Regions from separate parts of the Pseudomonas sp. S1_G07 genome, predicted to be linked through region 1. Evidence: predicted binding sites of a transcription regulator. Region 1 holds the regulator's gene; each other region holds the start of a gene.
What was found. Region 1 encodes sigma-54, which starts transcription at its own class of promoters, with help from an activator protein. Its sites were predicted from a motif close to ANTGGCATNNANNTTGCTNT; they were not measured.
Positions count from the first base shown of each region.

Region 2: the regulator sigma-54 is predicted to act here: its motif matches at 1,566-1,585, upstream of glnA (glutamate--ammonia ligase).
Region 3: the regulator sigma-54 is predicted to act here: its motif matches at 1,868-1,887, upstream of glnK (P-II family nitrogen regulator).

Region 1 covers NZ_CP162778.1:2,041,022-2,044,299, forward strand. Annotated here, with positions in the region: gene rapZ (RNase adapter RapZ) at 1-451, opposite strand, end outside; gene ptsN (PTS IIA-like nitrogen regulatory protein PtsN) at 454-918, opposite strand; gene hpf (ribosome hibernation-promoting factor, HPF/YfiA family) at 928-1,233, opposite strand; gene AB4O05_RS09330 (RNA polymerase factor sigma-54) at 1,309-2,802, opposite strand; gene lptB (LPS export ABC transporter ATP-binding protein) at 3,000-3,278, opposite strand, start outside.
Region 2 covers NZ_CP162778.1:1,425,672-1,428,949, reverse strand. Annotated here, with positions in the region: gene thiI (tRNA uracil 4-sulfurtransferase ThiI) at 1-1,351, opposite strand, end outside; gene glnA (glutamate--ammonia ligase) at 1,685-3,091, shown strand; gene AB4O05_RS06550 (chorismate mutase) at 3,177-3,278, shown strand, end outside.
Region 3 covers NZ_CP162778.1:792,619-795,896, reverse strand. Annotated here, with positions in the region: gene AB4O05_RS03800 (hypothetical protein) at 1-650, opposite strand, end outside; partial or broken gene AB4O05_RS03795 (hypothetical protein) at 1,066-1,191, opposite strand; gene AB4O05_RS03790 (accessory factor UbiK family protein) at 1,395-1,673, opposite strand; gene glnK (P-II family nitrogen regulator) at 2,096-2,434, shown strand; gene AB4O05_RS03780 (ammonium transporter) at 2,469-3,278, shown strand, end outside.

The DNA.
Region 1 (3,278 bases):
CGCGCAGCTGATACAGGTTGAGGCTGGTGGTGTTGATCTTGAGGTCGGCGAGGTCAATGATCGGTCCCAGCAGCTTGGTTTCGTCCTCGATGGCTTCCGCCAGGGAGCGGTGGGGGCTGCTGAGGGGGTGGCGACGACGGGTCTCGGAGAAGCGCTTGAGCAGCGTCTCCTCGTCGGCATCCAGATACAGCACGTCGCAATGAATGTGCTTGGCGCGCACCTCTTCGAGCAATTCCGGGAACCGCGTGAGGTGGCTGGGCAGGTTGCGGGCGTCAATCGAAACGGCGACCAGGGGTTGCGCCAGTTCGGTATGGATCAGCGCACGCTCCGCCAACTCCGGCAGCAAGCCGGCCGGCAGATTGTCGATGCAATAGAAGCCGCTGTCCTCGAGAACATTGAGGGCGGTACTTTTACCCGAGCCTGAACGGCCGCTGACGATGATCAAACGCATGATTACTGCCTGTTTTGTTCATCCAGGACAACTTGGTACAGGGCCTCGTTGCTGTTGGCACTGCGCAGCTTGTCGCGTACGTCCTCGCGGTCGAGCATGCTGGCGATCTGCCGGAGCAGTTCCAGGTGTGCATCGGTGGCGGCCTCTGGCACCAGCAGAACAAACAGCAGGTCGACCGGGGCGCCGTCGATGGCGTCGAAATCGATGGAGGCTTCCAGATGCAGGAGGGCGCTGACGGGCGTATCACAGCCTTTGAGGCGACAGTGAGGAATAGCGATGCCATTGCCAAAACCGGTGGAGCCGAGTTTTTCACGGGCAACCAGTGCCTCGAAGACATCTTGCATCTCCAGATCCGGCACTTCGCGGTGGATCAGCTTGGCAATTTCTTCGAGGGCTTTCTTCTTGCTGCCGCCCGGCACGTTCACGAGTGAACGGCCGGGGGTCAGGATGGTTTCAAGTCGGATCATGGGGGGGAGTTAACGACCTGTACCTTGCATCAGGTGCAGATTCTTTTCCTTATGCTTTATGAGTTGACGATCGAGCTTGTCGTAGAGCGAATCAATCGCCGCGTACATATCTTCATGTTCCGCATTGGCGACGAGCTTGGCATTCGGTACGTGCAGGGTGGCTTCGATTTTCTGCTTGAGCTTATCGACCTCCATGATGACCTGCACGTTGGTGATCTTGTCAAAATGCCCCGCAAGCTTGTTCAGCTTGCTCTCGGTGTACTCGCGCAGGGGCTTGGTGACTTCCAGTTGGTGTCCACTGATGTTGACTTGCATACAGCTTCTCCTTCGTTGCCAGTGCATAAAGCGGCGGGTAGGAATACCCGCCACTGGAACGCTGTGGCCCGCCCGTCACATCAAACGCTTACGCTCGCTGGAAGGCGCGATCCCGAGGGATTCGCGGTACTTGGCGACGGTTCGACGGGCGACCTGAATGCCTTGTGCCTCCAGTAAACCAGCGATCTTGCTGTCACTCAACGGCTTTTTCTGATTTTCCGCGGCAACCAGTTTTTTGATGATCGCGCGGATCGCCGTGGACGAGCATTCGCCGCCTTCGGAGGTGCTGACATGGCTGGAGAAAAAGTATTTCAGCTCATATATACCCCGTGGGGTATGCATGAATTTTTGCGTGGTTACCCGGGAAATCGTCGATTCATGCATGCCAACCGCCTCGGCGATGTCATGCAGGACCAAAGGCTTCATCGCTTCGTCACCGTACTCCAGGAAGCCGCGCTGGTGCTCGACGATCTGGGTGGCGACTTTCATCAGGGTTTCGTTGCGACTCTGCAGGCTCTTGATGAACCAGCGGGCCTCCTGCAACTGGTTGCGCATGAAGGTGTTGTCGGCGCTGGTATCGGCGCGACGTACAAAACCTGCGTATTGCGGGTTGACCCGCAGGCGTGGCACTGACTCCTGGTTCAGCTCCACGAGCCAGCGCTCGTTATCCTTGCGTACGATCACGTCAGGGACCACGTATTCAGCTTCACTGGACTCGATTTGCGAGCCCGGGCGCGGGTTGAGGCTCTGCACCAGCTCGATCACCTGGCGCAACTCGTCTTCCTTGAGCTTCATGCGGCGCATCAGTTGACTGTAGTCACGGCTGCCCAGCAGGTCGATGTAATCGGTGACCAGGCGCTGTGCTTCGGCGAGCCAAGGGGTCTTGGCCGGTAACTGACGCAGTTGCAGCAAGAGGCACTCGCCAAGAGTGCGCGCGCCGATACCGGCCGGCTCGAATTGTTGGATGCGGTGCAGGACGGCTTCGATTTCGTCCAGCTCGATGTCCAGTTCCGGGTCGAAGGCCTCAAGGATCTCGTCGAGTGTCTCGTCCAGATAGCCCTGGTTATTGATGCAGTCGATCAGGGTGACGGCGATCAGCCGATCGGTATCCGACATCGGCGCAAGATTCAGTTGCCACAACAGATGGCTCTGCAGGCTTTCGCCTGCGGAAGTGCGGGTCGTGAAATCCCACTCGTCATCATCATTGCTGGGCAGGCTGCTGGCGCTGGTCTGGTAGACGTCCTCCCAGGCGGTATCCACCGGCAGCTCGTTGGGGATGCGTTCGTTCCAATCGCCTTCCTCGAGGTTATCCACCGTAGGGGCGGTTTCCTGGTAGGAGGGTTCCTGCACGTCGGAATTGGGTTTTTGCTCGATGTTGTCGGCCAGGGGGTCTGCATTATCGAAGTCGTCGCCTTCTTCCTGGCGTTCGAGCATCGGATTGGACTCCAGGGCCTCCTGGATTTCCTGTTGCAGGTCCAGGGTCGACAATTGGAGCAGGCGGATGGCCTGTTGCAGCTGCGGTGTCATCGTCAGCTGCTGGCCCATTCTCAGGACTAGCGATGGTTTCATGGCAGGGGCTTAACACCTTATTCGCCGGCGCAATGCGCCATCCACGACAGGGCGCGTGAGCGCCAAACATAAGCAAATTATATGCCTGATATCGAAGGTTTTGCCTAGAGCGCAGTAACAATAAAAATCCGAAGGTTTTCATTGACTCCCGCGCTTCGGGCAAACGACCTGCCACCACCGTGTTTGCACTGGCAGGTTTACAGGCGGAACTCGTGACCCAGGTACACTTCCTTGACCAGTTCGTTGGCCAGGATGGTGGCAGAGTCGCCTTCGGCGATCAGTTGGCCATCGTTGACGATATAGGCTGTTTCGCAGATATCGAGGGTCTCACGTACGTTGTGGTCGGTGATCAACACACCAATACCCTTGGCCTTGAGATGATGGATGATCTGCTTGATGTCGCCGACCGAAATGGGGTCGACGCCCGCGAACGGTTCGTCCAGCAGGATGAACTTGGGCGCGGTGGCCAGGGCGCG
Region 2 (3,278 bases), 620 kb from region 1:
GGCTGTTATCCAGTTCCTTGAAACGCGCGTTCAATGCATAAAACGGCAGCGTTTGTACGTCGATGCCGGCGATTTCCAGCGGCTCATCTTCAGCGGCATCCGGGTGACGGATGTCGATGACGATCTGGCCGGCCAGGGCTTCGCTGACTTCTTCGATCTGCACATCCTGGCCCAACTCGTCGATAACTCGATCGATCGGGACCAGCTTGGCGTTCTCGAGCGCACGCTCCAGAATCGCCATGTCAAACTGTTGTTCTTCGTACTCCACGCGGTTGCGCTTGGCGTGGGTCTTGGGGTTCACCGAGATGACCCCGCAATATTCCGGCATATGCTTGGCAAAATCGGCGGTACCGATTTCTTCTGCCAGATCGATGATGTCCTGCTTGTGGCTGGCGATCAGCGGGCGCAACACCAGCTTTTCGGTCACGCAGTCGATCAGCGACAGGTTCGGCAGCGTCTGGCTGGAAACCTGGGAAATCGCTTCACCGGTCACCAGGGCGTCGATCTGCAACTGGTCGGCGATTCGGGAGGCGGCGCGCAACATCATACGCTTCAATACTACGCCCATATGACTGTTATCGACTTTACCGAGAATTTCGCCCAGCACTTCCTCGAACGGCACGCTTACAAATAGCACGCGTTGGGAGCTGCCGTACTTCTTCCAGATAAAGTGCGCGACTTCCATCACGCCCAATTCATGGGCACGCCCGCCCAGGTTAAAGAAGCAGAAGTGGCTCATCAGGCCACGGCGCATGATCTGGTAGGCCGCCACCGTGGAATCGAAACCGCCGGACATCAGCACCAGGGTCTGTTCCAGGGCGCCCAACGGGTAACCGCCGATACTGTTGTGCTGGCTGTGGATCACAAACAACCGTTGGTCGCGTATTTCCATGCGCACTTCAATTTGCGGCGCTTTCAGGGAAATTCCAGCGGCACCGCACTCACGGCGCAGCTTGCTGCCGACGTATTTCTCGACATCCATCGAGCTGAACGGGTGCTTGCCGGCACGCTTGCAACGCACCGAAAAAATCTTGCCTTCAAGGCTGTCGCCGAAGTGCCGTTTGCATTTTTCAGTGATGTCGTCGAAGTCGCCCAGCGGGTACTCGTCGACCTGCAGGAAATGCGCGATGCCCGGCATGCAGCTCAGGCGCTCGGTCATGTCCTTCAAGGCTTTGGCGTCGGTCAGGCGGGTTTCCAGCTCGAGATTGTCCCACACGCCGTTCACCACCACAGCCGGGTCCAGGTCACGGAGCACGGTACGGATGTTCTTGGCCAACTGACGGATGAAACGCATCCGTACCGGTCGGCTCTTGATGGTGATCTCGGGGAAGACTTTAACGATTAATTTCATGGAAACAGCGCGCGCAGGGCCTGCCGAAAAAGGGGGGCGCGGATTATAGCGGAAATCGCTCAAGGTTTAACCAGTTAATATGCACAGCACTTACGCCGCACTAAATCAGTGCATTTTCGATTGAGCGCGCCACTTTGCAGTGCGCGAATTTAAGGCTTTTGTCGTAATGCACCTTTATAGGGGCGCTTTTGGAGCAAAAAACCCATGTTGGCGCACTGGCATGCAATTTGCTCTCTTGTGAGGCAGGTTGCCATGGCGGACTATCCGCGCCGGCATCACCCACATTCTAAGGGCTAACTCCACTACCCAGCCCGAAGCCACCCGGAGGACACTATGTCGAAGTCGGTTCAACTCATCAAAGATCATGACGTTAAATGGATTGATCTGCGCTTCACGGACACCAAAGGCACTCAGCACCACGTGACCATGCCGGCTCGCGACGCGCTGGATGATGCTTTCTTCGAAGAAGGCAAAATGTTCGACGGCTCCTCCATCGCTGGCTGGAAAGGCATCGAAGCCTCCGACATGATCCTGATGCCGGACGACAGCACTGCCGTCCTCGACCCGTTCACCGAAGACCCAACCCTGATCATCGTCTGCGACGTGATCGAGCCTTCGACCATGCAAGGCTACGACCGCGACCCACGTGCGATCGCCAAGCGTGCCGAGGAATACCTGAAGTCCACCGGTATCGGCGACACCGTATTCGTAGGCCCGGAGCCAGAATTCTTCATCTTTGATTCGGTCAAGTTCAAGTCCGACATCTCCGGTTCCATGTTCAAAATCTTCTCCGAACAAGGTTCGTGGATGTCCGACCAGGACGTGGAAGGCGGCAACAAAGGCCACCGTCCAGGCGTCAAAGGTGGCTACTTCCCAGTTCCGCCGTTCGACCACGACCACGAAATCCGTACCTCCATGTGCAACGCCATGGAAGAGATGGGCCTGGTCATCGAAGTTCACCACCACGAAGTGGCGACTGCCGGCCAGAACGAAATCGGCGTGAAGTTCAACACCCTGGTCGCCAAGGCTGACGAAGTACAAACCCTGAAGTACTGCGTACACAACGTGGCTGATGCCTACGGCCGTACCGCTACCTTCATGCCTAAGCCGCTGTACGGCGATAACGGCTCGGGTATGCACGTTCACCTGTCCATCGCTAAAGAAGGCAAGAACACCTTCGCCGGCGAAGGTTATGCCGGCCTGTCCGACACTGCCCTGTACTTCATCGGCGGTATCATCAAGCACGGTAAGGCCCTGAACGGCTTCACCAACCCGTCGACCAACTCCTACAAGCGTCTGGTCCCAGGCTTCGAAGCACCGGTGATGCTGGCCTACTCGGCTCGTAACCGTTCCGCGTCGATCCGCATTCCTTACGTGTCCAGCCCACGCGCCCGCCGTATCGAAGCGCGCTTCCCGGATCCAGCAGCCAACCCATACCTGGCCTTCGCTGCCCTGGTCATGGCCGGCCTGGACGGTATCCAGAACAAGATCCACCCTGGCGATGCCGCCGACAAAAACTTGTACGACCTGCCGCCTGAAGAGGCCAAAGAGATCCCACAAGTGTGCGGCAGCCTGAAAGAAGCCCTGGAAGAACTGGACAAGGGCCGCGCGTTCCTGACCAAAGGCGGCGTATTCAGCGACGACTTCATCGATGCCTACATCGAGCTGAAAAGCGAAGAAGAAATCAAGGTTCGCACCTTCGTACACCCACTGGAATACGAGCTGTACTACAGCTGCTGATCCGGTAGCGCTGCTTGACGTAGCGTGATGAAAAAGGCCTCCTTCGGGAGGTCTTTTTTTTGTCCACACATCAGGAGGTAGTATTTTGAAGCTTCGACTCGCGCTCACACTGCTATTGGCCAGCACTCATGCATTCGCCGCGCCGCCCACCCTCGAACCGCTGCTCCATAGCATCGCTGAACGGCTG
Region 3 (3,278 bases), 1.2 Mb from region 1:
TCGCCATCGGCTCCAATTTCAATTGCTCTCTGCACCAACAGTTGATATGAGGTGGTCGGAATTTTATCCTTGAGTTTCTTTATAACTAAGTATGGATTATAAATCAGGGCGAAATTATATGGTCCATAAGCGCCCTCTCTAACATCAATGAATCCTAAATCTAGAAGCACCTTCATATGAGCCCGCCAGGTTGTTACGTTCCGCTCGCCGGTATACCCAGCTTCAATGGCATAAATTGTTTCGTTCTCAATTGTTAGCATGTTTTCATCCCAGACTCTGCACCAAAGTCCAAAGTAGGTCTTTCCTGCGGGAACAGATTTTCCTGTAATCTTTTTTGAAAGATCGTCGATTATGTTTGTGATGATAGAGAGTGTCCTTGGGATAGTTGAGTATCCGTCATTAAGGTTTCTGTCCCAAAGCAAGCTAGCATCTAGTTCAGGCCAAAGTTCAGCTCGCATTTTCATTGAATTTACATGAGCCTTACTTTTGCGCTTCTTTTTTTGAGTCGCATTAAGCGCGGCTAGATTTGCAAGGAAGTCTGGTGCTACTCCCGACGCTGTTACGGGCGCAGTGGGAGGCACAGGTATACCTTGAGGGGCAGCAGCAAGAGCTGGCGTTGGAAGGGGTGGCAATTTGGAGTCAGTCGTCATAGGTCACCTCGTTTTGATCAGGGCAGAATGGTTTGGCTTTCGCCGGTTTCGATTACCAGCTCACCTGGTTGTAGATTCAATTAAAAAGCTTTAATTATCAAAGACTTATAATTTTCGAGTGAACATTGCCGATAACGTTAATCGACAAACTCAGTTTTCAGCTTGTATTCGTTAAAACTCACTAGGATTCTAGTTGCAAATTAATTTACATGCGTTGCTTTACTTTTCATGGCGTTACCGCTGGCTCCGTGCTCGCTGTGCTGTATGTGCTCGGCGTGCTGCCTGTGCTCCTGGTGCTCGCGGGGTCTGGGGATTCTCTGGGCCTTTGGAGGAGAGGAAAATTTCCAGAAAGGCCCGAGTGCTTGGATTCATGTGGATAAGGAGTTTTGAACCCTAATTTATTAATTCGCTAGCTAAGCGCTGTTTCGGGCAGACCCACTAACGTCAGGGACGGCAACCCATTGGCCATATGCACTTCGACGGTGACGGCGGGGGCTTCGACGCCGACCTGGGCGCGGCTGTGGACGATGGCGAGGGACATGCTCGTTCCTTGAAGTGGGAGGCCGCTTCCTGCGGTTTTTCAAGGGTAGACGAGGTGGGTGAGCGTCATGCGGTGGAGGTTTTACAGAACGTATCCGAGGTGCAATGCAACGCCGATGTGGGCACTGGCTTGCCTGCGATCCAAGCGACTCGGTATGTCAGTTGGACCCAGTTGATCCCATCGCAGGCAAGCCAGCACACATTTCATCGCGTTGTGCCGGACGACTCTGCCGTCGGATTCAAACGCGCTTCCAACTCCGCCACTTTCGCCTCCAGGCTCTCCAACCGCGCACGTGTGCGGGCGAGCACGACCATCTGGCTATCGAATTCTTCCCGGCTCACCAGGTCGAGCTTGCTGAAGCCACTCTGCAGCAAGGCCTTGAACTGGCTTTCGATTTCATTGCGAGGCAACGGGGTATCACCGCTGAACAGGCGAGAGGCATGGCCGCTCAGGGCGTCGAGGAGGTCTTTGGGCGCGAGCATGGGAAATATTCCGGAAAACTGTTGGCGGGCAGTGTATCACGCAGCGTCTATAGTCTTTTCCACGACCTGGCACGCACGCTTTTCGCGCATGGGGGCGGGCGGTTGCGCACTGTTTTCGTGCGCATTGAGGCCGCCAGAAAGCCCCGCCGGTGGGCACAAGTGGGCAAAGGACTGATTTCAGTGATTTTTACGGAGCTGGCAAGGTTTCTGCTTAGACGATCATGACCCATGCACTGATGCAGTCGCCGTGACGAATGCAGTGCGCCGACGGATCAGGGGTACAGGTTTCGTCACCAGTGGTTAGCTGGCGTCGCAATGGCAACTGCTCTTGCGACGATGCGTTACAAAGCCAGGCACTGCGCTTAGACTTGAGACGGGTTTGTTTTCCTGGGGCAAGTCCACCAATTCGGGAGAGAGTTTTCATGAAGCTAGTCACTGCCATCATCAAGCCGTTCAAGTTGGACGATGTACGCGAGTCGTTGTCCGAGATCGGCGTGCAGGGCATTACCGTTACTGAGGTCAAAGGCTTCGGTCGGCAGAAGGGTCACACCGAGCTGTATCGCGGCGCGGAATACGTGGTCGATTTCCTGCCGAAGGTGAAGATTGATGTCGCCATTGACGACAAGGATCTTGACCGGGTTATCGAGGCGATAACCAAGGCCGCCAACACCGGCAAGATCGGTGACGGCAAGATCTTCGTGGTCAATCTGGAACAGGCTATTCGCATCCGTACCGGCGAAACCGATACCGACGCAATCTAAGCCGCCAAACCCCAACGCCCCAGGAGAAAACAATATGACTCTGCGTAAACTCGCAGGGCTCGGAGCCCTGTTGTCCATCGTAATGCCAAGCCTGGCCATGGCGGCAGACGAAGTGGCTGCTCCAGTCCTCAACTCCGGCGACACCGCCTGGATGCTGACCGCCACCGCACTGGTGCTGTTCATGACCATCCCTGGCCTGGCGCTGTTCTACGGCGGCATGGTCCGCTCCAAGAATATTCTGTCGGTGATGATGCAGTGTTTCGCCATCACTGGCTTGATCAGCATCCTGTGGGTCATCTACGGTTACAGCATCGCCTTCGATACCACTGGTATGGAACAGGGCGTGGTCAACTTCAACTCCTTCTTCGGCGGCATGGGCAAGGCGTTCCTGGCGGGTGTCACCCCGGCCAGCATCACCGGGCCTGCGGCGCTGTTCCCGGAAGCGGTGTTCATCACTTTCCAGATGACGTTCGCCATCATCACCCCGGCGCTGATCGTCGGTGCGTTCGCTGAGCGCATGAAATTTTCCGCGATGCTGATCTTCATGGGCATCTGGTTCACCCTGGTCTACGCGCCGATCGCGCACATGGTCTGGAGCGGCAACGGCGGTCTGATGTGGGACTGGGGCGTGCTGGACTTCGCTGGCGGCACGGTGGTGCACATTAACGCCGGTGTGGCGGGCCTGGTGGCGTGCATCGTGCTCGGCAAGCGTAAAGGTTTCCCGACTACCCCGATGGCCCCGCATAACCTGGGCTACACCCTGATTGGCGCGGCAATGCTGTGGATCGGCTGGTTCGGCTTCAACGCCGGCTCCGCTGTTGCGGCCAACGGCACTGCCGGCATG